One region of the Lactobacillus sp. ESL0785 genome, then DNA from elsewhere that is predicted to be linked to it. Evidence: a T-box and tRNA genes for the amino acid it is inferred to sense, from the RefSeq annotation. Region 1 holds a T-box; the other holds one or more tRNA genes.
What was found. A T-box is a leader RNA that pairs with one kind of tRNA and senses whether it is charged. The one in region 1 lies ahead of pheS (phenylalanine--tRNA ligase subunit alpha), so its partner is inferred to be a tRNA-Phe.
Positions count from the first base shown of each region.

Region 1 (14,587 bases):
CATATATCAAGACCGTTCGCGGAACTGGTTATATGGTAAGAGATGAAGACGATGAAGAAAAGTAAAAATCATAAAAATAAAAAAGAGACCAAACACTCATCACTTATTGTTCGGTGGGTCAGTATCGTCAGTTTGACGATTATGGTCTCTTTTATTGCTTTTTCAGTTATTATTTATTCTTTTGTAGGGCAGCAATCTTTGGGCCAGCAAAAAGCAACGTCTAACCAAATGATTGTTAAACTAAATAATAGTCTTAGTGAAATTCCAACTGAATTGCAGATTGCTAACGTTGTGCCAGCATTAACGCCATCTACTAGAAAGATATTGCAGGGTAATCCTGCGATTGAAAACGATCAGCGTGAGAATAAGGCCTTTAATGACGACCTGTTGTCATCTTTGACTAATCCAGATTTAAACGTAGTTGTTTATAATTTGCAAAAACAAGATGTTTTTGACAATGGCAGTGATGATGCAATTCCAGCTTTTAAGCAATTTAATGGTGAATATCACATGGAACGTGTTTTTCAAAATCACCGCCAAGAGTTAGTCACTTATCAGAAGGTGCGGTCAGTTAAAAACGGAAAACTGACAGGTTATATTATAGTAGTCAACAGAATGTCTTATTATAATGGCTTGATGCGGAATTTGCTTAAGTGGATGGTGCGCATTTCGTTAATTGCGGTAGTGGTATTTACAATAATCGCCTTTATGATTGTTCATAATATTGTTAAGCCAATTAAGGAAATGTCTAAAGTTGCGCGTGAAGTTAATGATGATCCCAATAGTACAGTACGAATTAGGAATTTTCACCGGCATGATGAATTACAGGAATTGGCCGTTTCCTTTAACCAAATGTTGGATAGAATGCAGCGTTATATTGAGCAGCAGAAAGAATTTGTCGGTGATGTTTCTCATGAATTACGAACACCAGTTGCGGTAATTGAAGGACACCTGAACATGCTTGAGCGTTGGGGAAAAGATGATCCAGAGATCTTGGATGAATCGATTAAGGCTTCGTTGCAAGAAGCTAAGCGAATGCAGCATTTAATTCAGGAAATGCTTGATTTAACGCGAGCAGAACAAATTAACGTTCAATACCCGAATGCAGTGACAAGAGTTTCTGAAGTTCTTAATCGTGTTGTTGGTGATATGTCACTTGTGCATCAAGATTTTGAAATTGGTTTGGATATGGATGATTTACCACAAGATACAGAAATTCAAATTTATCAGGGGCATTTAGAGCAGTTACTGGTTATTTTAATTGATAATGGAATTAAGTATTCAACTGATCGTAAGCAGATGAATGTTTCAGCAGGACTTTCGCATGATGAGGTTAGCATTATGGTGCAAGACTTTGGCGAGGGTATTTCTAAAGAAGAGCAAGATAAAATTTTTAACCGCTTTTACCGGGTTGATAAAGCCCGAACGCGAGAAAAGGGCGGCAATGGGCTAGGTTTGTCGATTGCGCAAAAGTTAGTAACCAGTTATCACGGTCAAATTAGTGTTGACTCTGTAGAAGGACAGGGCAGCCAATTTAAGATTGTCTTTCCAGCTTTGACTAAGGAGCAGGCGGCAAAGTTGCGCAAGCGCGCAGAAGGCGATGAAAAAGAAAAGTAGCTAACAAAAAAGGTCTAGTTATGACTAATACTCATAACTAGACCTTTTTATTTGCATAAAGCAGGATTATTTATGTTTGTGTTGCTTGCCTTTATTGCGATTCCGCAAATTTTCGTGCATTTGTACTGTGTCTTTATTAGCTGTCGGTGTTGCTGCTGTTTGGTTAAGTAAATCGTCAATTTTAGCTTGTGTGACAATTTCTTTAATTGGCTCATGTTGTAACTCTGCATCGACACTTTTCTTTACCCGCGGCATGATAATGAAGGTTACAATTACCTGCTGAATAATAGTAAAGAAGTTACCAGCAGCCCAATATAGAGCAACTGAACCCGAAACAGACATTGAAATAAACAGTGTCATAATTGGGTTCATTAGCATCATTGACTGCATTTGCTTTTTCTGTTCTTTGGGAATGCCAATTAGTGAAATATAGCCCTGAACAAAGGCAAAAGCAGTACCGATGATTGCCATTAACATTGATCTGCTACTCAGTGAGATACCTAAGAAAGTAGAATTAGCTAAAGTCTTGGAATACATTACAGCCTGATAAATTCCAATCATAATTGGAAATTGAATAATCAGTGGTAAACAGCCCATGCCACCAGTTAGTGACAGATTATTTTGTGAGTATAACTGACGCTGCCAAGTTGCCAAGGTCATTTGTTGGTCTTGAGTCAAATTCTTGTTTTTCATTGCGTCCTGGATTAGTTTCATCTGCGGCTGCACACGGGACATTTTTTCTTGCTGAGTTGTTGTCTTCTTCTGTTGGTTTAACATTAATGGCAGTAAAATCATTCTCACAATCAAAGTCATTAAAATAATTGCCCAGCCAGCACCATTAGTTCCGCCAATCACAGCGTAGCAACGAAGCATAATATTCTGCAAAGGTCGGCCGATAAAACTATAGATCCAGCCATAAATTCCGCTTGAAGGCGGCGTATTTAAGGCATTGCTGCTTTGAGCACAGCCAGTCACGATAAGCATGACTGTCAAAGTTAAAACAGCCAATCCCAGATATTTACGATATTTTTTCATTTAAATTCACCACATCATTATTTTTAGTCAACATCTAATATAATACATGAAAACCATGCATTTTGCCCGTATTTGTTAGTTTTTCTTTCTTAATCTTTGTAATATGGGCAAATTGTGAGATATTATGCGGCAGTTCTTGGCAAAATTGATTGACATGACTTGAGTCTGTTTGCAAGATAATAGTTACCGTCTGATCTGCATTGTTGTGGACTGTGCCGGGCAATTGCAGTTTGTCCGCTAATACTTGGACGTTCCAGCGAAAGCCAACGCCTTGGACGATGCCGAATACGGTTAATTGCCAAGTTTCATTGCTACTATTTGTAAAATTATTGCTATTTTGATGGTTATTTCGATTAAAAAAGCCCATAATTAATCCTTTCAATACTTGTTTACTTGATTTTACCATTTTTAAAATTAGAAAGTTTACATTAAAATAGAGTCTGAAAGAAGATGTTTGAATTGGAACAAATTAGTTCAGTTAACAATAAGCTAATTAAAGACTTAGCGAAGTTGAAGCAAAAGAAGCACCGTGAAGAAACAGGAATGTACTTAATTGAAGGCTTTCATCTAGTTGAAGAAGCAATTAAGGCCAAGCGAAAATTTGTGTATTTGTTGGGAACCCAGCAGGCATTAGCGAAGTTAGAAGCAGAAGGAATAATTGATTTAACTACTAAAGTTATTCTGATTAATACTGCGATTGTACGGCATTTATCTAGTACTAAAAATTCACAAGATATCTTTATGGTACTTAAAATTGCTCAGCCCAAAGCTTATCCCTTTAATTATGGTAAGTGGGTGTTACTTGATCAGTTAGCTGACCCCGGAAATGTGGGTACGATCATTAGAACTGCTGATGCAGCTGGCTTTGATGGTGTGATTTTATCACCAAGTAGTGTTGATTTATACAATCCTAAGACGCAGCGAGCAATGCAGGGCAGCCAATTTCATATTAATCTGATCATTGCGGATTTGGTAGAAACAATTAATACTCTAAGAAATAACGGAATTCCAATTTACGCTAGTATGTTGGATCAATCAGCGCAAAAGCTGCCTGACTTTAAGCAGGAGCCGCAATTAGGTTTAGTAATTGGTAATGAAGCCCATGGTGTAAGCACTGAGGTAGCTAATAGCTGTGATGAAAAGTTGTATATTCCAATTAAAGGGCAGGCTGAGTCATTGAATGCAGCAGTTGCGGCTGGCATTATGATCTATTACTTTGCATAAGCGTAGGTGCTTGTTTTTAGTAAGTAATTTTTTTATAATAATTCTTGAGGTTATTACAGTAGTAGTGGGAGGAATGGTTATATGGCCCAAGGAGCAAAATTTAAACAAACTAATGGGTGTCGGGCTGTTACGTATGAGTCATGTCCCCATTTTATTAATGCATTTCGGATTATCGGCAAGAAGTGGAATGGTTTAATTATTAGTTCTCTATGCGAAACTAATTATATGCGTTTCAAGGATCTGGCTAGTTGCGTGTCTGCTTGTTCTGATCGCGTGCTTGTTGAGCGCCTTAAAGAACTTGAACAAGAAAAAATTGTTAAACGCTCAGTAGATGATCAGACTAAGATTATTTCATATGGTTTAACTAAAAAAGGTGCAGAATTGCAGCCAGTTTTTGATCAAATTCATGAATGGGCTGATAATTGGGTTTAAAGTAAAATTTTACTTGCAAGTTGTCTGCAAAAGAATTATTCTAGTAATTAATTACTAAGAGCAAGACTAGTAGCAGTACTCATTTATTAGAGAGAGCCTTTTATTGAGCTGAGAGAAGGATTTAAATAGAGCTGTGAATTTCACCTTGCTAGTAGAATCTAATCAATTCCGGTATTCACCGTTAACGAAGACTTGAGTGTGGACTTGCAAGAGTTCAAACTAGGGTGGTACCGCGTAGCTTCGTCCCTTTTAGGGATGGAGCTTTTTTGTTTGAAAGGAAAAGTTTTATGGACTTATTTGATCGGTTGAAAGAACTTCGTGATAAAGGTCTTGCCGAAATTGACAGGGCAAAGAGCGAAAAGAAATTGAATGATGTACGGGTAAAGCTGATTGGTCGTAAAGGCGAATTGACAGAAATCCTACATTCAATGAAAGATGTTGCACCAGAAAATAGACGTGAAATTGGTCAGCGGGTAAATAAACTTCGCGACTTATTTAACACCAAATTGGATGATGCTAAAGCAGAAATTGTTAAGGCATTAGTTGAAGAACAACTAGAAAAAGAAGAACTTGATGTAACTTTGCCGGGACGGGAAACGCATCTTGGCTCAGAGCACCCAATTAATATTATCTTGGATGATTTAGAGAAGTACTTCATTGGGATGGGTTATCAGGTAGTGCAGGGTCCAGAAATTGAAACTGATCATTATTGTTTTGAAATGATGAATTTACCTAAGGATCACCCAGCTCGTGATATGCAGGCGACTTTTTATGTTGATTCTGAAGACTTGTTACGGTCACAGACGTCAGGTGATCAAGCGCGAGTTTTAGAGAAGCATGACTTTACTAAGGGACCTTTAAAGATGGTTGGTCCCGGTAAGGTTTATCGGCGCGATGATGATGATGCAACGCACTCCCACCAATTTATGCAGATGGAGGGCTTAGTAATTGATAAAAATGTGACGATGGGCGACCTAAAAGGAACGCTGGAATTATTAACCCGGCATATCTTTGGTGAAGACCGGGAAACACGTTTGCGTCCAAGTTACTTTCCATTTACTGAACCATCAGTTGAAATGGATGTTTCCTGCTTTAATTGTGATGGTAAGGGTTGTCCAATTTGCAAGTATACCGGCTGGATTGAAGTTTTAGGTGCTGGTATGGTACACCCGAATGTGTTAGAAAATGCTGGTGTTGACTCAAATGTTTACGGTGGTTTTGCCTTTGGTGTCGGTTTGGATCGGTTTGCTATTTTGAAATATGGCATTGACGATATTCGCGACTTTTATACTAATGACGTCCGTTTCTTAGAGCAATTCCGTAAGGAGGAAAGATAATGCTAGTTTCATACAATTGGCTACAAGATTTTCTAAAATTAGATCAAGATCCCAAACAATTAGGCGAAAAAATTACCCGAACCGGTGTTGAAGTAGCTGAAGTTAAGCACCCTCAAGAAGGATTAAAGAAGTTGGTTATCGGTCATATTATTGATTGTGAGCCAATTGAGGGGACGCACCTTAACATAACTCACGTTGATGTTGGCGAAGATGAACCACATCAAATCGTTTGTGGAGCGCCGAATGTTGCCGCTGGTGAAAATGTAGTTGTTGCCTTGCCAGGTGCACGAATTGCTGACAACGTTAAGATTAAAAAGGGCAAGCTGCGCGGTTTTGAATCTAACGGCATGATTTGTGGTTTACAGGAAATTGGCTTTGCTGACAATTTAGTTCCTGAAAAATACACTGATGGGATTTATGTTTTCCCTGAAGATGCAGATATTAAACCAGGTCAAGATGCCTATGAACCTTTAGGGATGGACGACTACATTTTTGATTTTGACATTACGCCTAACCGTGCTGATACTCTGTCAATGGAGGGCTCAGCTTATGAAGTTGGCGCAATTGTTGATGAGCCAGTTAAAGTTGAAGATGTGACACTAAAAGCTGACGGTCCAGATTGGACTAAGGATTTTACTGTTGAGGTTGATCCCAAATTAGCACCTAAGTTTTATTTGCGGAAAATAACTGGGGTTAAAATTGCAGATAGTCCATTATGGTTGCAGCGTCGCTTGTGGAATGCTGGTATTCGGCCAATTAATAATGTTGTTGATGTCACTAATTACATGATGTTGTTAACGGGCCAACCAATGCACACCTATGATGCTCGGGCATTTAAGAGTGGTAAGTTGGTTGTCAGAAAGGCTAAGCAGGGTGAAAAGCTGACACTGCTTAATAACAAGGATGTTGACCTTGATCCTAATGATATTGTCATTACTGATGGTGACCGAGTAGTCATGATGGCCGGTGTCATGGGTGGCTTGAATTCAGAAATTGAAGATGATACGACTGATGTTATCTTAGAGTCAGCTGTTTTTGATCCAACTTTAATTAGAAAAGCTGCCTTGCGTCACGCTAACAGAACTGAAGCTTCTAGTCGTTATGAAAAGGGTGTTAATTGGGATGCTACGATGCGTGCTCTTGACATGGCTGCCTTGCTGCTCAGAAATGATGCGCAAGGAACAGTTTGTCAGGGTGTAATTAAGGGCAGCGATGAAAAGCATAAACCAGTTGTTATCAAAACGACAGTTTCATATATTAATAAAGTTTTGGGAACAGAAATTTCTGGTACCGAAATGGTTCATATTTTTGACCGATTGAACTTCCAAGCCGAACTTGCTGGTGATAATTTAACGGTTAATGTACCAGCAAGACGTTGGGATATTGCGATTCCTGCTGACTTAGTTGAAGAAGTTGGCCGCTTGTATGGCTATGACAATATTAAGTCGACACAGCCGGTTTTAGCAGAAACCCACGGTGGTTATTCTGCAGAAGAAACGGCATTAAGACGAATTAAGAAGGTTGCTCAAGGGCAAGGCTTAATTGAAGCAATTTCTTATTCTTTAACCTCACCGGAAAAGGCACTATCTTTTGTTAAACAGCCTAAAGAAGTTGTTAGAGTACAGATGCCACTTAATTCTAGTCGCTCAACTTTACGGCAAAATCTGTTAACGGGCTTAGTCGATGCTGCTAGTTATAACATGGCACGTAAGCAGAACCAATTAGCTCTCTATGAGCAAGGCCGTGTTTATGACCGAGAAAATGGTACTTACAATGAACATGAGCACTTAGCAGCATTATATTCGGGTAATATTTATTTTGCTAACTGGCAACATGAAGATGAAAAGGTTGATTTCTATTATGTTAAGGGTCAATTAACTAACCTGTTTACTGCAATTGGTATTAATCTTGATGATGTTGAATACCGTGCAGAAGTAATTGTGGGGATGCACCCAACAAGAACTGCGGGTATCTATATTAAAGGACAATATGTTGGTTTAATTGGGATGATTATTCCAATGATTACGATGGCTGATAAGGCACTAAATGGCTCCGAGCTATATTGCTATGAACTTGATTTGGATCAGATTATTCCGCTCATTTTACGGCCTAAGACGGTTTCAACACCGGCTCCGAAATTCCCAGCAATTGAACGTGATTTGTCAATTTTGGTTAAAAAAGAAATTACTAACAGTGAGCTTGAAAAAGTTATTTGGGCTAATGGTGGTAAGTACCTTAAGACTGTAAGAGTAATTGATGTTTACCAAGGTTCACACATTGATGATGATAAGAAGAGTTTAGCTTATAGTTTACGTTTCTTAAATGAGCAGGATACGTTGACTGATGAAGTTGTTTCTCAGGCAATGAGTGTAATTAGTACTGCCTTAACAGAAAAACTTGCAGCAAAAATTCGTTAGAGGTTGACTTTAGGCGTAGAAATTAATATCATAGACCATTGCAAAGAAAATTTAGCTTTAAGGAGTATATTTTATGCCTGAAAAATCATATCCAATGACTGCTGAAGGGAAAGCAAAGCTTGAAGCAGAACTTAAGAATTTAAAAGTTGTTAAACGTCCAGAAGTAATTGAACGAATTAAGGTTGCGCGTTCATATGGTGACTTATCGGAAAACTCAGAGTACGATGCCGCTAAGGATGAACAAAGTCATCTTGAAGATCGAATTAGTGTAGTTGAGGAAATGCTCAAATATGCGCACGTTGTTGATGCTAATGCAACTGATCCTGATGAAGTTTCTGTTGGTAAGACAGTCACTTATACTGAAGTTGGTGAAGATGATCCAGAAACTTACACGATTGTCGGTAGTGATGAATCTGACCCATTAAATGGTAAGATTTCTAACGATTCACCAATTGCCCAAGCTATTTTGGGTAAAAAGAAGGGTGACAAAGTAACAATTACAACGCCAGGCGGCAAATTTGATGTTGTCATTGATAAAGTTGAAGAATAAGATTAACAAAAAAGAGCAGCTGTTAAGGCTGCTCCTTTTTTATTGTTAAATTTAATTAGTTAGTAAAATGCCGGTAATCATTGCTTCTATCAAAAACGACACCACGGGCATTCTCACCGTTGGAAATTGAAAATTCTGCTTGCGGATATTTAGTATGAACCTTGTCTTCTAAAAAGCCCCGCAGCATCGAGTTATTAGCTAAAACTGAGCCAGTCAACGCCACTTTCATCGGTTTCGGATTGTCATAGCGATCCATGCCGATGATAATATCGCGAGCCAGCAATTCTGCTTGTTCCTTAATGACGGCAGTAGCATTTGGCTCGCCTTCATCGGCTAACTTAGCAACACTGACCGCCATTGCAGCAATTTCAGGGTTAGTCATTTGGTAAAACTTAGCAGTACCGTCAACAATATTAGTAACGCCAAGTAAATGATTAAACATTTGAATTAGATCGTTTTCTTCACGTTTGTCCCAACTAAGGAGGGCAGATTTAATTGCGGCTAAAGTAATAGCATATCCTGAACCTTCATCGCCTAAAGTAGCACCATAGCCGCCTGTTGTAATAATATGACCGTTTTGTAAGCCGTTAAAAACAGAACCAGTTCCGGCAATAACTAGTCCGCCATCAGCGCCCTCAAGTCCATTATAAAGGGCAAGGAGTGAGTCAGTTACTGCTCGTGTAGGTAGATTATTAATTTTAGCAGAAATGGTGGCAGCTACCTGTGGTGCATTGCCGATAACGGATAAGCCTGCCATACCGCATAAGACGCGCTGACAGTCACCATCGATTTGGTTAATTAACTGGTTGATTGCCTGACTGATATTAACAATTGCGTTGTCATAATCAGTATTTACTTGTCCGGGACCAGCTTCAGCGCGGCCTAGTTCTTGACCGTCTAAGTCGTAAGCAATTGCGGTCGTGTGGGTGCCGCCAGCATCAACGCCAATTTGATATTTAAGTGTCATTATTAAATCCTCTTTCTTTTTTGTTATCGTCTTCATTTTATTACAAATAGGGTAGATACAGAAGAAATTTTTAGGCTTGCTTCTTCACTTTTTGGCGGTAGCTGCTAATCTTTTAAAATTTTGCCAAAGCTCAGGGTAAGTAATAGAATTGCAGCCTAGTTTTTGTTAAAATGACTCTAGTTTAGAGAGGTTTGAATTAAGTGAAATATTCTAATAAAAATCACGGAACTGCTAATTCCAAGAATCAGTCTTCAACACCAATTAGAATGAAGATTATTTTAGGAATTATTTTTGTCTTGTTTGCAACTCTTGTGGGGCAACTGGCTTACTTGCAGTTAGATTACGGTTCGCGCTTTAAGGCGGAAGTGCAGAAGTCTAATTCGGCCGTTGTGTCCAGTCAAGTACCGCGGGGAGTAATGTATGATAGTAAGGGGCGTGTTTTGGTTGGTAACAAGGCTCAAAACGCAATTACTTATACTAAAAGTGCATCAACTACCGCAGCCCAAGTTTATTCGATTTCTAATGCTTTGAGTTATTACATTAGTTTAGATGATGAAAAACCCACTGAGCAGCAAGTAATCGATTATTATTTGGGTGACAAAAATAATAGTATCAAGGAAACAGCTAAGGTACCTAAAGCAATTAAGGCTACTGAAGATGAGGAATTGATCAATAATGCAATCGACAACCAAGTGCGCAAAGAACATATTAAGTTAACGCGGCAGCAAAAGACTGCTGCACTAATTTATAATAAAATTTCTGGTGCGTACACCTTATCAACTATTTATGTTAAGAATAAGGGTTTAACTGATAAGGAAATTGCCGAAGTGGGTGAGCATTTATCTAGTTTGCCTGGAGTTGGGATTGGAACTGATTGGCAGCGGTCATATCCTAACGGCTCATCAATTCAGAGTATTATCGGTTCTGTTTCAACAGAAAAGGCTGGGCTGCCAAGTGATAATTTACAATATTATTTAACTAACGGTTATTCACGTAATGATCGGGTGGGTACTTCCTATTTAGAAGAAGAATATGAACCGCTGTTAAAGGGAACCAAGTCAACTAGTAAGGTTTGGACTAAGACAGATGGCAACATTGAGCAGACTAAGTCAATTTATTCTGGTCAGGCTGGGGCAAGTTTAGTTTTAACCCTAGATGCTAAGTATCAAAAAGAAGTCCAGAATGCACTTAAGCAGGTGTATTCATCAGCAATTGCATCTGGAGCTGCTCATTATTCTAACGGGGCTTATGCTGTAGCAATGAATCCGCAAACGGGTGCGTTACTGGCAATGGCAGGAATTAGCCGTGATCCGAATAAAAATAAAGTAACCGATAATGCCTTAGGCGTGATTAATCAAACTTACGTTATGGGGTCAGTGGTTAAGGGTGCTATGGTCGGCGGCGGCTTAATTAACAAAGTAATTACCCCGACTAATAATACTTTGCCCGATACGCCAATTTATTTACCCGGTTCACCGATCAAAAAATCTGTTTATCCGGTTGGCACGTTTGGTGCATTAGATGCGCCAACGGCTTTGGAAGTATCTAGTAATATTTATATGATGCATTTAGCAATGAATTGGGTTCATGCTAAGTATGTACCTAAGGAATTTATTAGCATGCCGGATACGGCGTTTGACACATTGCGGCGTAATTTTAATATGTTTGGCTTAGGGCAAAAAACAGGTGTTGATTTACCCGGTGAATCTGCGGGTATTCAAGGGAAGTCCTTTAATAGCCAAGGACAAATTCTGTCGGGTTCTGTGCTTGATTTGGCTTATGGCAACTATGATGCTTATACCCCAATTCAATTGGCGCAGTACGTGTCAACGATTGCTAATGGTGGCTACCGTCTCCAGCCGTATGTTGTCCAATCAGTTGGACGCACGGCTAATGATGGTAAGAAAATTTATATTGATTATAATAAACGGCCAAATGTTCAATTACGGATTCCGTGGACACCGGATGAGCTAGATGTAATTCATCAAGGTTTTTGGCGAGTAGTTCATGGCACTAACGGTTGGGGTACAGCTCATAAGCTTAAGGATATTAAGCCTTCCATCTCAGGTAAGTCAGGGACAGCGCAGACTTTTTACTATGATCCAGATCATCCTAACCGAAAGAATCCACCAGAACTAATTAATGCAACCTTTGTGGGTTATGCCCCGTCAAATAATCCTAAATTAGCAGTTGCGGTTATTTTTCCGGGACTTGATCCCGATTTGGAGGGTTCATATACGTTGCAAATGACTAAGGCAATGGTTCAAGATTACTTCAAATTACATAAAAACTAGAAATTTAGCAATATCACTGGTAAAAACGTTAGAAAAATGCTATCATAATTCAGTCAGAATAATAAATTGTAGGTGGTGAAAGAAATGGCAGATAACATCATTTTGGAATGCACCGAATGTGGCGATAGAAGTTACTTATCTAAGAAAAACAAGCGTAAGCATCCGGAACGTTTAAGTTTGAAGAAGTATTGCCCTGTTGAAAGACACGCAACTCTTCATCGTGAAACTAAGTAATAAACCAATATGGCAGGGGCATTTTGTTCCTGCTATTTTTTGTAGTGAAAGAAATCGATGAATAAAAAAGATTTACGACAAAAACAAATAAGTCGATTGCAAGATTTTGCAAAAACTGAACAAAAAGAGCTTGAGGACCAGCAACTATTAGAAAAAATAATTGCTTGGGACGAATTGAAAAATAGTCAAACAGTTGGCGTGACTTCTTCGCTTGCTTATGAAGTTGATACTTCACGGTTAATTGCCTTACTCTGGGATCAGGGCAAGGATGTTTACTTGGCTAAAGCCTATAATAATTCAGAACGTTCTCAAGATTTTCTGTATTATAGTTATATGACTAAATTGACGACTTCTAAGTTTGGTGTTGTGGAAGTTGACGATCCGAATGCGAAAATCAATAATGACTTGGACTTAATTATTGTGCCGGGGCTTGCTTTTGCTGAAGATACACACCAACGGCTTGGCTTTGGCGGCGGTTATTATGATCGCTTCTTAGCCCAGCATCAGCAGACTAAGACGGTTGCTCTGGTAAATTCACAGATGATTTTTGATACAACTGTATGGGACGTTGAACGAACGGATGTACCGATGCAAACGATTATCACGCCCGATGCAGTCTTGTAAGTTAGCGAGGCTATAATGCAAAAACAAAGTTTTAAAGATAGTTACATGACATGGACCATTTTAATTGTTTTGTTTGTGGTCTTTTTAATCGAAACTGCCCTAGGTGGTTCACAAAATTCCGCCGTTTTAATCAAAATGGGCGCGATGAGTAATTATGCTGTGGTGGCAGGCGGTCAATGGTGGCGCTTGTTTACCGCGCAATTTTTACATATGGGGATTATGCATATTGTCTCTAATGCTGTGATGATCTATTATTTGGGCATTTATATGGAACAAATTTTGGGTCATTGGCGTTTCTTACTTGTTTATCTATTATCAGGGATTGGCGGTAACTTATTAAGTTTGGCTCTTGGTAGTGATCAGGCAATTAGTGCTGGAGCTTCAACAGCTTTGTTTGGCTTGATGGGCGCGATGACGGCAATTGGCTTGCATAATCGTGATAATCCCGTAATTGTTTATTTAGGTAAGCAGGCATTTTGGCTGGCACTAATTAATATTGGGCTTGACTTATTTGATACTAATATTGATATTCAAGGTCATATTGGTGGTTTTATTGCTGGCTGTTTGTTGGCAATTATTCTTGGTGATCGTTCAATGCAAAAATATTCAGCTAAGTCGCGGTTTGTTGCTGGCGGAATTTTGCTTGTTTATTTGGTTGCAACGGTTAGAATGGGCATGGTTATCAGATTTTAATGAAGACTTTGTATGATGTTCAGCAGCTCCTTGAAAAGTATGGTGTCTTAGTGCATGTTGGTAAACGCATTTGGGACATTGAGCTGATGGCACTTGAGCTTGATAATATTAACAGATCACAGTTAATTAGTAAGCATGATTACTTAATTGCTAAAATGATTTTACGGCGCGAGCATGAGTATGAAGAACGCAAAGAAAAAGAAAAGCATAGAAGCTAGAATAATTTAGTAGTAAAATTATTCTATTAAGTTTATTTAGAAAAGAGTTAAGTCGATGTCAACCTTTTTAATTATTTTGGATACGGTATTAGTTGTTGTCATTTTGGCTTTTGTCGCAGTTTGGCTTTGGAATAAAATTCAGACTAAGCGGCTAGGCAATGGTGACCTGACTAATGAAGAATTTAATCAAGGAATGCGTAAGGCACAGATTGTTGATTTACGGGAAAAAGCACCGTTTAAAAGAAAGCACATTGATGGTGCCCGCAATGTTCCTTACACTACGTTAAAATATCAATATAATGAGCTCCGAGCTGATTTGCCGGTTTATTTGTACTCAGATTCTTTAACTGTAACCTTACGTGCAGCCCGCTTTTTACAAAAAAAGAAGTTTACTTCTATTAAATGGTTAAAGAACGGTTTTGATGAGTGGAATGGTCGCACTAAAACATCTAAATATTAAGTAAAAAACATGTTTGACGCACTTTCGCAAACGTGTTTTTTACTTTTAGAAAGATAATAAGGAATAATAAAGATGCAGAAAGTAGTAGCAATTGTAGGACCGACGGCAATTGGTAAGACCAGTTTGGCAATTAAGCTAGCACAAAAGTTAAATGCAGAGATTGTTTCTGGTGATTCTATGCAGGTTTACCAAGAAGTTGCAATTGGAACGGCCAAGGCAACGCCAGAAGAACAAGCACAAGTTAAGCATTACTTAGTTGACACGCAGTCGGTTTTTTCGTCGTATTCAGTTAAGGACTTTGTTGAGCAGGCACAGGTGGCAATTAATGAAATTACTGCTAAAGGGAAATTACCAGTACTAGTTGGTGGAACGGGATTTTATGTTAATGCATTACTTAATCAAATGCAGCTAGGTGAAAAGCAGGTACATGAAACAGCGGTTGCATCTGAATGGCAAGAATTTTTGCGGGAACATGATTCGGCAAC
Region 1 covers NZ_CP113916.1:1,145,718-1,160,304, reverse strand. Annotated here, with positions in the region: gene OZY43_RS05485 (response regulator transcription factor) at 1-65, shown strand, start outside; gene OZY43_RS05480 (HAMP domain-containing histidine kinase) at 43-1,617, shown strand; gene yidC (membrane protein insertase YidC) at 1,684-2,652, opposite strand; gene OZY43_RS05470 (acylphosphatase) at 2,687-3,019, opposite strand; gene OZY43_RS05465 (RNA methyltransferase) at 3,112-3,876, shown strand; gene OZY43_RS05460 (helix-turn-helix domain-containing protein) at 3,958-4,308, shown strand; T-box leader at 4,356-4,559, shown strand; gene pheS (phenylalanine--tRNA ligase subunit alpha) at 4,596-5,645, shown strand; gene pheT (phenylalanine--tRNA ligase subunit beta) at 5,645-8,062, shown strand; gene greA (transcription elongation factor GreA) at 8,136-8,612, shown strand; gene OZY43_RS05440 (BadF/BadG/BcrA/BcrD ATPase family protein) at 8,668-9,579, opposite strand; gene OZY43_RS05435 (penicillin-binding protein 2) at 9,780-11,873, shown strand; gene rpmG (50S ribosomal protein L33) at 11,958-12,107, shown strand; gene OZY43_RS05425 (5-formyltetrahydrofolate cyclo-ligase) at 12,165-12,731, shown strand; gene OZY43_RS05420 (rhomboid family intramembrane serine protease) at 12,747-13,424, shown strand; gene OZY43_RS05415 (YqgQ family protein) at 13,424-13,642, shown strand; gene OZY43_RS05410 (rhodanese-like domain-containing protein) at 13,698-14,102, shown strand; gene miaA (tRNA (adenosine(37)-N6)-dimethylallyltransferase MiaA) at 14,175-14,587, shown strand, end outside.

Region 2 (14,587 bases), 740 kb from region 1:
GGTTACACATTTTTTGCTATATAGCAAAATTTTTATTTCATGTAGGTGAGTTAATGGATCAACAATATGAAGAACTAGATTTAATTGAAGAAATTACGCGTAATGATAACAGTAAATATTTTGAAATTTCCAATATTGATCAAAATGGAATTGCGGAATTAGCTGTTGATCACGGGATGATTAAGAACGTGCGCATTTTACAGCTAAATATTCCCCGGACCAAAGCGTTAATTACGTATGAAGAATATATTAATAAAAATTATCAGCTGGAAACCTTAACTAATGAAGATGATTGGAAAAATCCAAGTTGGGTAGAATGGGACAAGCCTAAGGGTAAAATTCTAGATGCTTATCAAATGATTTTAAAATCCAACCAAATTGGATAGAAAAGCGGGGAAAATGGAGACACTTCGAATTTTACACACTAATGATTTACATTCGCACTTTGAGCATTTTCCTAAAATTGGGCGCTACTTAAAGCAGGCACAGGCAGATAAATCAGTCGATCAAATTTTAACCTTTGATGCCGGTGATTTTATGGATCGCTCGCATCCGTTAACTGACGCGACTTTTGGGCAAGCAAACATTGATTTAATGAATTCCTTTCATTACGATGCCATTACAATTGGCAATAATGAAGGCATTTCAAATTCACATGAAGTGGTTGAGCGGTTGTTTGATCGGGCTAAGTTCCCGGTGATTTTGGCTAATTTGCGTGAAGAAGACGAGTCGATGCCTCATTGGTGTGTGCAAGACAAGTTATTAATAACTAAAAAGGGCACGCGAATTGCTTTAGTAGGCTTAACTGCTGCATATCCATTATCTTATAAGCCCAATCATTGGCATGTCAAAATGCTTAAAGAAACAATGGATCAAGTTTTACCACGATTGGCAGGTAAATATGATGTTTTGATCCTATTAACGCATATTGGCTTGAACATGGACCGCTTTTTAGCACGGCATTATCCACAAATTAATTTGATTATTGGCGGTCATAGTCATAATTTGCTTAAGCATGGTGAACAGGTCAATGGTGTTTGGTTGACGCAGACGGGTAAGTGGGGCAATTATGTCGGTAATATTCACGTTGAACTTGATGACCACCACCATGTTCAAAAAATTGTACCGTGTGTTGAATCAACTAGCTTGATGAAGGCTGAAAAAGCTGATGAAAAAGTTATTCAGGGATATGAACAACGTGGGCAGGAGATTTTAGAAAAAGAAAAAGTTGCTGATTTACCTGCCAAATTTGCTGATAATCGTCAGGCCGCAATTCAGGTATCGCTTGATGCGATTGCAAATTTTGCTGGTACAGATTTGGCAATGCTTAGTTCGGGCTTATTTTTGGCACCATTTAAAAAAGGAATTTTAACTAAGTATGATTTGCAAAAATGTTTACCACATTCCATGCATGTTGTTCGTTCAACTTTAAGGGGCAGCGATTTGTGGCGATTAGTTATGGAAATTGAAAAGAATCGGCATTATCTGGAGCATTTTCACTTGCAGGGGATGAGCTTTCGCGGGAAGATTTTTGGTCAAATGTATTATCGCGGAATTAAGTTTGATCCGGTTAGCCGCATTGTTTATGTTAATGGGCAAGAAATTGATCCGCAAACAGATTATCAAATAGCAGTTCTTGACCATTATGTTTTAGTTCCATTTTTTCCAACATTAGCAATTGTTGGTGATAATAAATTTTTATTCCCACAGTTTTTACGTGAAGTAATTGGTAATTATTTAGCTCAAGAGTACCCGATTAATAGGAAGTGAAGCAGATGACAACTAAATCGAGCGAAAACGAAAACAGTCACTTAGATCATGAAAATAAATTTGTTAAGGAGCAGCCTTTACGCCATTCACTGGCAGTTGTCGGTCAAGATGATGACAAAATCAAAATTAATCAGCAGACTTATCAGCTGCTGATAAATAAGCGCGATGCGTTAGATATTGAAATGCTTAGGCAAAAATATGATCCGTATCTTGATCAGTATGATTTTTTAGTTGGGGATGTTTCTAGTGAGCATTTACGCTTAAAGGGCTTTTATCGGGATAATATGCGGACGGCAATTGATCGTAAAGAGCAAACGATTGCAGATTATCTCATGGAGTATTGTAATCCTGGGGCTGGTTATTTTATTTTGCAACTAATGAATCCAGTGCATCATTATCGCACTAAGCAACATAAGAATTGGCATCGTGCAGGTTCGTGGCATCGGCAAGGAGCAGCTGCCAAGCACTCAAAGACAACTTTTAAGCGGCGTAAAGTTTACAAAACTAGCTTTAAAAAACACGAAACAGTAGCTGTGAAAAAAGAGCGCAGCAACCATCATTCTTTTGTAATCAAAAAAAGAAAGGGTAGCAAGTAAGTGAAAGATTATCAATTATTTTTAATTGACCTTGACGGAACAATTTATCGAGGCAAGGGTACGATTGAAGCCGGAGTTCGGTTTGTTCACCGATTAGAGCAAGCGGGCAAAGACTACCTTTTTTTAACAAATAATACGACGCGAACACCAGAGATGGTTGTGGATAAGTTGGCGCTTCATGGTGTAAAAACTGATACTGCACATGTGTATACTCCTAGCATGGCAAGCGTGAGTTATTTACTAGAACATGCTTCTGGTCAGCTGCCGATTGGCGTTTATTTAATTGGTGAAATTGGTTTGCAGCAGGAATTTTGGCAGCATACGGAATTTGAATTAAATAACAAAAATCCAGATTATGTTATTGTAGGAATGGATCGTGATTTGACTTATCATAAGGTGCAGGTAGCAGCTGACGCTATTAGGAATGGCGCTGTCTTTATCGGGACTAATGCAGATTTGAATTTACCGAGTGATGAGGGGTTGCTGCCCGGTAATGGGTCACAATGCGCGATGATTGCTGTATCAAGTGGGCACGAGCCGCTTTATATTGGTAAGCCGTCACCGATAATTGTTAAAATGGCCTTAGCCAAGATGCATTGTCAAAAAGAACAGGCAATTCTAGTTGGCGACAATTATCAAACGGATATTAAGGCAGGCTTTAATAGTCAAGTTGATCAGTTATTGGTAACAACTGGAATTACTCAATTGGCTGACCTTCAGGGTAAGAGGCAGCCAACATTTGTGGTCGATAGTTTGGATAAATTTAAATTATGAGCAAAAAAAATAACATTTTAACGATAATTTATCACTTTATTTTTGCGTTAACGAGTAGTGTGGTTGGCGCTATAATTGCCAGTTGGCCGTTACTGTTAGTTTTTGTTGTGGTGCAAAAAACTAACAGAACAGTTAATTTGTCACTAGGTCAGGTAATGTTTAATTATGATCAATTGTTATGGTACTTGATTTGGCCATTTAAGCACCGATTAAAAATGCGCGATTTACCGACTTCTGTAATGGCAGCACGGCATTTCGCTGACGTTAAGCGGCTGTTTGTGTTGGCATTTGTTGCTTTCTTGTGCTGTCTGGTAATTAATTTTTGGTGTCGCAAACAAAAAAGTAAGGCACTTAAATTAAATAAAGTTTGGGCCTTGCTCTTTTTATTATTGCCGATTGCCATTTTGCCGTTTGCATTAACTAATTTTGATAGTTTTTTTGTTGTTTTTCATCATTTGCTTTTTGCAGGTAGCACTACGTGGCTGTTTGATCCGGCAACTGATCCGATTATTAATTTACTGACAGAAGGCTTTTTTGCGGCCTGTTTTGCGGTTAGCGGTGTGATTTATGAATTATATTTTGCTGAAAAACTATTGCAGCGTTAAAAAAGGAGTTCCATTAATGGAACTCCTTTTTTAATGAAATGTGTTTTTTAACTGTCATAATCAAAATTGGAACAATTGAAATAAAAATAATTGCGAGGATTAATAACGAAAAATGTTCTTTTACAAATGGAATGTTGCCGAAGAAAAATCCGATAACAGTAAATACGCCACACCAGAGAATACCGCCGATTAAGTTATAGCTAGCAAATTTACCATAATGCATTTTGCTACCCCCAGAAATAAAAGGGACAAAAGTTCTGATAAACGGAATAAAACGACCGATAACAATCGTGATTGGACCGTGACGCTCAAAAAATTGTTCTGCAGCTAAACGGTTTTTTTGATTGATTAACTTGTTAAACCAGGAATGGCGAATGCCAGCGTTGACTGAGCGAACACCTAATTCATAATTGCAGGCATCGCCGAGAACAGCTGCAAGTAGCACTGTGAGGTAAACTAGCCAAATATCTAAGTGATACTTGGGATTAACTGCCATGGAACTGGCAGCAAAGATCAGCGAATCTCCGGGTAAAAACGGAAAGATCACGAGGCCAGTTTCAATAAAAATAATGCCAAAGAGAATGATATAGGTCCAATTACCGAATTGATTAACGATAGTAATCAAGTGCTGGTCAATGTGTAGGATAAAGTTGATTAGCGTCATAAAGCTCTCTCCTAAATGCTAGTTGAGTGGATGGTTAAAGTTTTCTCTGGGAAAAGTGACCGCATAATTGAAGTAATTGCGATTTGTGCTTCGCCAAAACCAAGACCAATCACTGGTACGCGCCCAGGATAGGTAGTAGCATCACCGATTGCGTAAATACCGGGAATGTTAGTTTTCATTTCACTAGAGACTGTAATTTGTCCTCCAGATAGATTAACGCCCCACTTGCGAACAAAGTTATTATTAGCGCGAAAACCATAGGCAACAACAATTTGGTCAAAAATTTGCTGATTAATAGTTGTTGTGCCGACTTGTTTTAAGCCGATGCTTAGCTGATTATTCACTAATTGTAAGGTTTTAGGAAGATAAGGCGTTAGAATTTCAACATTTTTTAAACTTTTTAGTTGCGTTAGACTACCTTCTAAACCGCGAAATTCGTTTCGTCGATGGATTAGTTTGATTTGTGTGTCCGGCTGCTGAGCTAATTCTAGTGCCCAATCGAGTGCTGAATCACCACCGCCAAAAACTCCTATTGTTTGCTTGGCGAATTTTTTAGGCTCTCTTATATAGTAGTGAACGTGCTTAGTTTGCTCTTTATCCATCTTAAGTGGAAATTTTTTAGGTGAAAATGAGCCGGTTCCTGTAGCAATAATAACGCTTTTAACAAGAAATTCATGGTCAATTAGGAAATGATCATCGTCATGATTAATTTCACTTACACGATGATTTAAAGAAAAAGAAGCATTTTTTTCAGCTTGCAACTTTAACTGTGTAATTAAATTCCGACCCGTAATTGAGGCAAAAACGGGAATGTCAAAAATCTTTTTGAATGGATAAAGTAATTTAGGTTGGCCGCCCACCTCCTCTAATGAATCGAATACAATTGTTTTTAGACCATGTAAATGAGCAAAATTAGCAGCAAAAAGTCCAATTGGACCTGCGCCGATGATTGCAATGTCAAATTTTTTTATTTTAAAAACTCCCCTCAAAACGTTGATATAACAACTTTACCATGAAATTAGAAGTAAGTCATTTTAATAATTTGCAAAAAAAGCTTGCAAAAGAGAGAGTAAGTTGGTAGTATTAATAACTGTCGTCGGGCAAGAGAGCGAAAGGCTTGAGAGTCAGAGGCGGCGAAAAAAGATCAAGCTAAGCAGTTGACAAAGAGTGAAAGGTTTAGTAAGATAATAAACGCTGTTGAGTGAAGCGAGAATTCATCAAGAGCGTTGCAGAAGAAAGTTCTTGACAAAAGAAATTGCTTCTGTTAAAATAAAAAAGCGCTGGTGCAGCTAATGCATCAGCGGGTAGTACCTTGAAAACTGAACAATGTTTTCGCAAAAAGTGTGCGGGTGTAAGAACCCAAAACAAAAAAGCGAAGTCAATTTCGCAAGCAAATAAATCCGAGATGCAAATCTTGGAACGAATGAGCAAACATTCAAACAAACATTTAAAAATGAGAGTTTGATCCTGGCTCAGGACGAACGCTGGCGGCGTGCCTAATACATGCAAGTCGAGCGAGCAATTTTAACAGAATACCTTCGGGTAGGAAGATAAAAGCGCGAGCGGCGGATGGGTGAGTAACACGTGGGTAACCTGCCCTCTAGATTGGGATACCATTTGGAAACAGATGCTAATACCGAATAAGAAGTAAGATCGCATGATCTAGCTATGAAAGGCGGCTTTCGAGCTGTCACTAGAGGATGGACCCGCGGTGCATTAGCTAGTTGGTAAGGTAATGGCTTACCAAGGCGATGATGCATAGCCGAGTTGAGAGACTGAACGGCCACATTGGGACTGAGACACGGCCCAAACTCCTACGGGAGGCAGCAGTAGGGAATCTTCCACAATGGACGCAAGTCTGATGGAGCAACGCCGCGTGAGTGAAGAAGGTTTTCGGATCGTAAAGCTCTGTTGTTGGTGAAGAAGGATAGATAGAGTAACTGTTATCTATTTGACGGTAATCAACCAGAAAGTCACGGCTAACTACGTGCCAGCAGCCGCGGTAATACGTAGGTGGCAAGCGTTGTCCGGATTTATTGGGCGTAAAGCGAACGCAGGCGGGAAGACAAGTCAGATGTGAAAGCCCTCGGCTCAACCGGGGAATTGCATCTGAAACTGCCTTTCTTGAGTGCAGAAGAGGAGAGTGGAACTCCATGTGTAGCGGTGGAATGCGTAGATATATGGAAGAACACCAGTGGCGAAGGCGGCTCTCTGGTCTGTAACTGACGCTGAGGTTCGAAAGCATGGGTAGCGAACAGGATTAGATACCCTGGTAGTCCATGCCGTAAACGATGAGTGCTAAGTGTTGGGAGGTTTCCGCCTCTCAGTGCTGCAGCTAACGCATTAAGCACTCCGCCTGGGGAGTACGACCGCAAGGTTAAAACTCAAAGGAATTGACGGGGGCCCGCACAAGCGGTGGAGCATGTGGTTTAATTCGAAGCAACGCGAAGAACCTTACCAGGTCTTGACATCTAGTGCAATTCATAGAGATATGAAGTTCTCTTCGGAGACACTAAGACAGGTGGTGCATGGCTGTCGTCAGCTCGTGTCGTGAGATGTTGGGTTAAGTCCCGCAACGAGCGCAACCCTTATTATTAGTTGCCAGCATTAAGTTGGGCACTCTAATGAGACTGCCGGTGACAAACCGGAGGAAGGTGGGGACGACGTCAAGTCATCATGCCCCTTATGACCTGGGCTACACACGTGCTACAATGGTTAGTACAACGAGGAGCGAACCTGTGAAGGCAAGCGAATCTCTTAAAGCTAATCTCAGTTCGGATTGCACTCTGCAACTCGAGTGCATGAAGCTGGAATCGCTAGTAATCGCGGATCAGAACGCCGCGGTGAATACGTTCCCGGGCCTTGTACACACCGCCCGTCACACCATGAGAGTCTGTAATACCCAAAGCCGGTAGGATAACCCTTCGGGGAGTCAGCCGTCTAAGGTAGGACAGATGATTAGGGTGAAGTCGTAACAAGGTAGCCGTAGGAGAACCTGCGGCTGGATCACCTCCTTTCTAAGGAAGAGCGAATAGGTGGAGAGTAGAGATACTAGAGGAAGCCTAGGAGCAACGGAAGCACACGAAAGGCGCGAACATTGTTTAGTTTTGAGGGTAGTACCTCAAAAAGAGTTAGTACATTGAAAACTGAATATAATCCAAGAAAAAAACCGAGACACAATCATTGAAGAAAAGAAACAGATTGCAAGAGCGACCGAGAGAGTATCTTGAGTAAGGTCAAGAAAAGAAGGGCGCACGGTGAATGCCTAGGCACAATAAGGCGAAGAAGGACGTGACAAACAGCGAAATGCTTCGGGGAGCGGTAAGTACGCAGAGATCCGGAGGTATCCGAATGGGGGAACCCAGTATGAGAGATCATATTACTAGCTGATGAATAGATAGTCAGTTAGGGCAAGACGCAGTGAACTGAAACATCTAAGTAGCTGCAGGAAGAGAAAGAAAAATCGATTTCCCTAGTAGCGGCGAGCGAAGAGGAAAGAGCCCAAACCAGTTGATTTATCAATTGGGGTTGTAGGACTGCAAGAAGGTAGTACAGGAGATAGCAGAATTATCTGGGAAGATAAGCCAGAGAGGGTGAGAGCCCCGTAAGCGAAATTGAAAGTACGCTGAGCAGAATCCTGAGTAGGCCGGAACACGAGGAATTCCGGTTGAAGCAGCGAGGACCATCTCGCAAGGCTAAATACTAAATTGTGACCGATAGTGAACCAGTACCGTGAGGGAAAGGTGAAAAGAACCCCGGAAGGGGAGTGAAAGAGAACCTGAAACCGTGTGCCTACAAGTAGTCAGAGCCCATTAAAGGGTGATGGCGTGCCTTTTGTAGAATGAACCGGCGAGTTACGTTAACTAGCGAGGTTAAGTCAGAAAAGACGGAGCCGTAGCGAAAGCGAGTCTGAATAGGGCGAGATAGTTAGTTGATGTAGACCCGAAACCAAGTGACCTACCCATGGCCAGGTTGAAGGTGCGGTAAAACGCACTGGAGGACCGAACCCACGTAAGTTAAAAATTGCGGGGATGAGCTGTGGGTAGCGGTGAAATTCCAAACGAACTTGGAGATAGCTGGTTCTCTCCGAAATAGCTTTAGGGCTAGCCTGGTGCGAGGATGATAATGGAGGTAGAGCTCTGTTTGGACGAAGGGCCCGTCAGGGGTTACTGAATTCAGATAAACTGCGAATTCCAGATATCAAAGCACTGGAGTCAGACTGCGAGTGATAAGATCCGTAGTCGAAAGGGAAACAGCCCAGATCACCAGTTAAGGTCCCAAAATCTATGCTAAGTGGAAAAGGATGTGGAGTTGCGTAGACAACTAGGATGTTGGCTTAGAAGCAGCCATCATTAAAAGAGTGCGTAATAGCTCACTAGTCGAGTGACGCTGCGCCGAAAATTTACCGGGGCTAAGCATAGTACCGAAACTGTGGATGTGTAGTAATACACGTGGTAGGAGAGCGTTCTAAATGCGGTGAAGGCTAATCGAGAGGATAGTTGGAGCGTTTAGAAGTGAGAATGCCGGTATGAGTAGCGCAAGATAGGTGAGAATCCTATCCGCCGAAAGACTAAGGTTTCCTGGGGCAGGCTCGTCCGCCCAGGGTAAGTCGGGACCTAAGGTAAGGCCGAAAGGCGTAGCCGATGGACAACAGGTAGAGATTCCTGTACTGCGTTAGATCGTTAAAAACGAAGGAGGGACGCAGGAGGCAAAGAACGCATGGCGCTGGAAGCCATGTTCAAGCGATAAGTGAGAGAGTGAGTTAAATGCTTGCTTTTAATAATCATGAGTCGTGATGAGGAGCGAAATTAAAGTAGCGAAGGTTTGGAAGTCACACTGCCAAGAAAAGCTTCTAGTGAGAGCTAACGTACCCGTACCGCAAACCGACACAGGTAGTCGAGTGGAGAACACTAAGGTGAGCGAGAGAACTCTCGTTAAGGAACTCGGCAAAATCGCCCCGTAACTTCGGAAGAAGGGGTGCTGGTGTAAGAGCCAGCCGCAGTGAATAGGCCCAAACAACTGTTTATCAAAAACACAGGTATCTGCAAAGTCGTAAGACGACGTATAGGTGCTGACACCTGCCCGGTGCTGGAAGGTTAAGGAGAGAGCTTAGTCGTAAGACGAAGGTTCGAACTGAAGCCCCAGTAAACGGCGGCCGTAACTATAACGGTCCTAAGGTAGCGAAATTCCTTGTCGGGTAAGTTCCGACCTGCACGAAAGGTGTAATGATTTGGGCACTGTCTCAACGAGAGACTCGGTGAAATTATAATACCCGTGAAGATGCGGGTTACCCGCGACAGGACGGAAAGACCCCATGGAGCTTTACTGCAATTTGATATTGAGTAGCTGTTAAACATGTACAGGATAGGTAGGAGCCAGAGAAGATAGGACGCTAGTCTTATCAGAGGCAATGTTGGGATACTACCCTTGTTTGATGGCTGCTCTAACTAATATCTCTAAGCGAGATATAGGACAGTGTCAGATGGACAGTTTGACTGGGGCGGTCGCCTCCTAAAGAGTAACGGAGGCGCCCAAAGGTTCCCTCAGAATGGTTGGAAATCATTCACAGAGTGTAAAGGTATAAGGGAGCTTGACTGCGAGAGAGACAACTCGAGCAGGGACGAAAGTCGGGCTTAGTGATCTGGTGGTACCGCATGGAAGGGCCATCACTCAACGGATAAAAGCTACCCTGGGGATAACAGGCTTATCTCCCCCAAGAGTTCACATCGACGGGGAGGTTTGGCACCTCGATGTCGGCTCGTCGCATCCTGGGGCTGAAGTAGGTCCCAAGGGTTGGGCTGTTCGCCCATTAAAGCGGCACGCGAGCTGGGTTCAGAACGTCGTGAGACAGTTCGGTCCCTATCCGTCGTGGGCGTTGGAAATTTGAGAGGAGCTGTCCTTAGTACGAGAGGACCGGGATGGACATACCGCTGGTGTACCAGTTGTCTTGCCAAAGGCATAGCTGGGTAGCTAAGTATGGCAGGGATAAGCGCTGAAAGCATCTAAGTGCGAAGCCCCCCTCAAGATGAGATTTCCCATACGAAAGTAGTAAGACACCTCAAAGACTAAGAGGTAGATAGGCTAGGAGTGGAAGAGTCGTGAGACTTGGAGCGGACTAGTACTAATCAGTCGAGGACTTGACCAGAGCTTGAGCAATCTGGGATTGTAAGTAAGTTTTTTTTAAGAGATTATATTTAGTTTTGAGTGTAAGAACTCAAACAGAAAAAGTACGGTGGCAATAGCAAGAAGGAAACACCTGTAACCATGCCGAACACAGCAGTTAAGCTTCTTCACGCCGAGAGTAGTTGGTGGGAGACTGCCTGCGAGGGTAGGACGCTGCCGTGCTTTGGAGGATTAGCTCAGCTGGGAGAGCATCTGCCTTACAAGCAGGAGGTCACAGGTTCGAGCCCTGTATCCTCCATACCGAGTCGTTAGCTCAGTCGGTAGAGCATCTGACTTTTAATCAGAGGGTCGACGGTTCAAGCCCGTCACGACTCATGACCCCATTTTGCGGGTGTGGCGGAATTGGCAGACGCGCTAGATTTAGGTTCTAGTGTTTTCGGACGTGTGGGTTCAAGTCCCACCACCCGTATTGGCCAATATAGTTACCATATTTACATCATGCCGATTTAGCTCAGTTGGTAGAGCATCTGTCTTGTAAACAGGGGGTCGTACGTTCAAATCGTATAATCGGCATTTATATATTACGCGGAAGTAGTTCAGTGGTAGAACATCACCTTGCCATGGTGGGGGTCGCGGGTTCGAATCCCGTCTTCCGCTTCATTACTTGCCGGGGTGGCGGAATTGGCAGACGCACGGGACTTAAAATCCCGCGGTTGGTTTCAACCGTACCGGTTCGACTCCGGTCCTCGGCATATAATGACGCGCCCTTAGCGCAACTGGATAGAGTGTCTGACTACGAATCAGAAGGTTGAAGGTTCAAATCCTTCAGGGCGCATGCATAAACGGGAAGTGGCTCAGTTTGGTAGAGCACCTGGTTTGGGACCAGGGGGTCGCAGGTTCGAATCCTGTCTTCCCGATTTGTAATCTTATGTTTTTTGTGATTACTTCTTGGCGGTGTAGCTCAGCTGGCTAGAGCGTCCGGTTCATACCCGGGAGGTCGAGGGTTCGATCCCCCCCGCCGCTATTGCTAGAGCTTGGACCTTTAGCTCAGTTGGTTAGAGCAGACGGCTCATAACCGTCCTGTCGTAGGTTCGAGTCCTACAAGGTCCATAATTTGGATTTTGTACTTTTTATTTTAATAACATCGCGGGATGGAGCAGTTAGGTAGCTCGTCGGGCTCATAACCCGAAGGTCGGTGGTTCAAATCCATCTCCCGCAATATGGTCCATTGGAGCAGTGGTTTATCTCGTCTCCCTGTCACGGAGAAGATCATCAGTTCAAATCTGATATGGACCGTAAGATGGCTCGGTAGCTCAGTTGGTAGAGCAAAGGATTGAAGCTCCTTGTGTCGGCGGTTCGATTCCGTCCCGCGCCATTATTTTACATATTTGTGCGGGTATGGTTTAGTGGTAAAACGAAAGCCTTCCAAGCTTTAGTCGCGAGTCCGATTCTCGTTACCCGCTTAATGGGCCTATAGCTCAGCTGGTTAGAGCGCACGCCTGATAAGCGTGAGGTCGATGGTTCAAGTCCATTTAGGCCCATTGGAGACTTACTCAAGTGGCTGAAGAGGCGCCCCTGCTAAGGGTGTAGATCGGGTTATTCCGGTGCGAGAGTTCGAATCCCTCAGTCTCCGTTAATTGAATATTATTTTAGAAACACTTTGAGTATTAATTCTTAAAGTGTTTTATTTGGTATAATGTATTTTCAAAAATTCAGATTAGTATTTACTGGCTAACGTTATTATTCAGCAGTCGTCAAAATAAGGTTTATATATTTTCTGATAACTTTCAAGTTATTCTTGACTACTCGTTATACTGAAGAGTGATTTTTATTTTAGGTTCAAGATTAGTTCACATAAGTAAAAATTTGTTTGCAGAGTAAGTATAATATAGCAAACTTAGGTAGTTTTTAGAATAAAACTTCCATTTACTTGATAGATAAAAGGTTGAAATATCAATGGTTAGATAACTGTTATACAAAAAAGCAAACTTTTTTATATAAAAGTCTTGCAAGATTCGGTGTAATCCTGTATTATTAATAACGTTGTGATTCAGGTATGTAATGCAACACTTGAATTTACAAAATAAAATAGTTGACTTTTCAGACAATATTAGGTATTATAATTAAGCGTCTTATGTTGTAAGAAGAAAAGAATATGACCCGTTGGTCAAGCGGTTAAGACATCGCCCTTTCACGGCGGTAACATGGGTTCAAATCCCGTACGGGTCATTGCCAACAAGTTTTGGTATTTTTTACATTTTGGAGGATTACCCAAGTGGCTTAAGGGGACGGTTTTGAAAACCGTTAGACGGGTTTCTCGTGCGTGGGTTCAAATCCCACATCCTCCTTTAATAACATCGCGGGATGGAGCAGTTAGGTAGCTCGTCGGGCTCATAACCCGAAGGTCGGTGGTTCAAATCCATCTCCCGCAATATGGTCCATTGGAGCAGTGGTTTATCTCGTCTCCCTGTCACGGAGAAGATCATCAGTTCAAATCTGATATGGACCGTAAGATGGCTCGGTAGCTCAGTTGGTAGAGCAAAGGATTGAAGCTCCTTGTGTCGGCGGTTCGATTCCGTCCCGCGCCATCAGCCTGGAGGAGTAGCGAAGTGGCTAAACGCGGCGGTCTGTAAAACCGCTCTCTCTGAGTTCGGCGGTTCGAATCCACCCTCCTCCATAATAGGGATATCGTATAAAGGTAGTACATCGGTCTCCAAAACCGCTAGTGTGGGTTCAATTCCTACTATCCCTGTTTACCTTCATGGCGGAATTGGTGAAGGGGTTAACACACCGGTTTGTGGATCCGGCATACATGGGTTCGAATCCCATATTCCGCCCTAGCATTGGGATATAGCCAAGCGGTAAGGCACTAGACTTTGACTCTATTATGCGCTGGTTCGAATCCAGCTATCCCAATCTATTATTAAAATAGCTAATGGCGGTGTAGCCAAGTGGTAAGGCAGAGGTCTGCAAAACCTTAATCGTCGGTTCAAATCCGATCCCCGCCTTTTGGTTCATTGCACGGACTATTAATTAATAATTTAATATTATGGCGGTGTGGCGGAATTGGCAGACGCGTCAGACTCAAAATCTGGTGTCCTTTTCGGACGTATCGGTTCGACCCCGATCACCGCTATTATTAGAAACAGCTCCTAACGGGAGTTGTTTTTTTGTTTTATAAATAATAATTTTTCTTATAATAATTGCACATGCAATGCATAATCTTTATAATACCAGTATACGGAGGTATTCAGATGAATATTGGTATTTTTACCGATACATATTTTCCACAAATTAGTGGTGTGGCAACATCGATTAAAACGCTTAAGGATGCCCTTGAAGCAGAGGGGCATAATGTTTTTATTTTTACAACGACTGATCCACATGTCAAAAAAGGGACAGTTGAAGCTAATGTCTTTCGTTTTAGCAGTGTACCGTTTATTTCATTTACTGCTCGTCGAGTGGCCTTTCGCGGCTTTTTTGAAGCAACTAAGGTTGCTCGTGAGGTTAAGCTAGATGTTGTTCATACACAAACTGAATTTGCATTAGGAATGATTGGTAAGTATGTTGCCCATCAACTTAAAATTCCGGCAATTCATACCTATCACACAATGTATGAAGATTATCTGCATTATGTTCTGAATGGCCATTTACTGCGGCCATATCACGTTAAGCAATTTACCAATGTTTTTCTTAAAAATATGGACGGTGTAATTGCCCCAAGTAAGCGCGTAGAAGCTCTTTTGTACCGCTATGGTGTAAGTATACCTATGCGCGTAATTCCGACTGGTGTGGACATTAAAGAAATGAATCAAGCGGCAATTCATGATGTTCGTCAAGAACTTGGAATTGCTAAAGACGCTCCCGTTCTATTAACGCTCAGTCGCATTGCAAGTGAGAAAAAAATTGACCGGATATTGAATGCAATGCCTGAAATCATTGATGAATTTCCAACGGTACGCTTAGTAATCGCTGGCGATGGTCCAGATGTTGATGATCTCAAACAGCAAGTTGAACGTCTAACTCTCGAAGATTATGTTATTTTTGCCGGTAAT
Region 2 covers NZ_CP113916.1:410,640-425,226, forward strand. Annotated here, with positions in the region: gene OZY43_RS02015 (hypothetical protein) at 54-386, shown strand; gene OZY43_RS02020 (bifunctional UDP-sugar hydrolase/5'-nucleotidase) at 400-1,770, shown strand; gene OZY43_RS02025 (YutD family protein) at 1,776-2,366, shown strand; gene OZY43_RS02030 (TIGR01457 family HAD-type hydrolase) at 2,367-3,140, shown strand; gene OZY43_RS02035 (TIGR01906 family membrane protein) at 3,137-3,745, shown strand; gene OZY43_RS02040 (VTT domain-containing protein) at 3,759-4,409, opposite strand; gene OZY43_RS02045 (NAD(P)/FAD-dependent oxidoreductase) at 4,421-5,398, opposite strand; rRNA gene OZY43_RS02050 (16S ribosomal RNA) at 5,859-7,426, shown strand; rRNA gene OZY43_RS02055 (23S ribosomal RNA) at 7,644-10,554, shown strand; rRNA gene rrf (5S ribosomal RNA) at 10,638-10,754, shown strand; tRNA gene OZY43_RS02065 (tRNA-Val) at 10,758-10,830, shown strand; tRNA gene OZY43_RS02070 (tRNA-Lys) at 10,835-10,907, shown strand; tRNA gene OZY43_RS02075 (tRNA-Leu) at 10,920-11,001, shown strand; tRNA gene OZY43_RS02080 (tRNA-Thr) at 11,033-11,105, shown strand; tRNA gene OZY43_RS02085 (tRNA-Gly) at 11,118-11,189, shown strand; tRNA gene OZY43_RS02090 (tRNA-Leu) at 11,199-11,284, shown strand; tRNA gene OZY43_RS02095 (tRNA-Arg) at 11,294-11,367, shown strand; tRNA gene OZY43_RS02100 (tRNA-Pro) at 11,376-11,449, shown strand; tRNA gene OZY43_RS02105 (tRNA-Met) at 11,483-11,556, shown strand; tRNA gene OZY43_RS02110 (tRNA-Ile) at 11,569-11,642, shown strand; tRNA gene OZY43_RS02115 (tRNA-Met) at 11,678-11,751, shown strand; tRNA gene OZY43_RS02120 (tRNA-Asp) at 11,755-11,828, shown strand; tRNA gene OZY43_RS02125 (tRNA-Phe) at 11,835-11,907, shown strand; tRNA gene OZY43_RS02130 (tRNA-Gly) at 11,925-11,995, shown strand; tRNA gene OZY43_RS02135 (tRNA-Ile) at 12,000-12,073, shown strand; tRNA gene OZY43_RS02140 (tRNA-Ser) at 12,076-12,165, shown strand; tRNA gene OZY43_RS02145 (tRNA-Glu) at 12,690-12,761, shown strand; tRNA gene OZY43_RS02150 (tRNA-Ser) at 12,794-12,880, shown strand; tRNA gene OZY43_RS02155 (tRNA-Met) at 12,891-12,964, shown strand; tRNA gene OZY43_RS02160 (tRNA-Asp) at 12,968-13,041, shown strand; tRNA gene OZY43_RS02165 (tRNA-Phe) at 13,048-13,120, shown strand; tRNA gene OZY43_RS02170 (tRNA-Tyr) at 13,128-13,209, shown strand; tRNA gene OZY43_RS02175 (tRNA-Trp) at 13,214-13,284, shown strand; tRNA gene OZY43_RS02180 (tRNA-His) at 13,297-13,369, shown strand; tRNA gene OZY43_RS02185 (tRNA-Gln) at 13,377-13,448, shown strand; tRNA gene OZY43_RS02190 (tRNA-Cys) at 13,470-13,540, shown strand; tRNA gene OZY43_RS02195 (tRNA-Leu) at 13,584-13,668, shown strand; gene OZY43_RS02200 (glycosyltransferase family 4 protein) at 13,787-14,587, shown strand, end outside.
Region 2: it encodes a tRNA-Phe, which carries the amino acid that the T-box ahead of pheS (phenylalanine--tRNA ligase subunit alpha) is inferred to sense. The anticodon was not compared.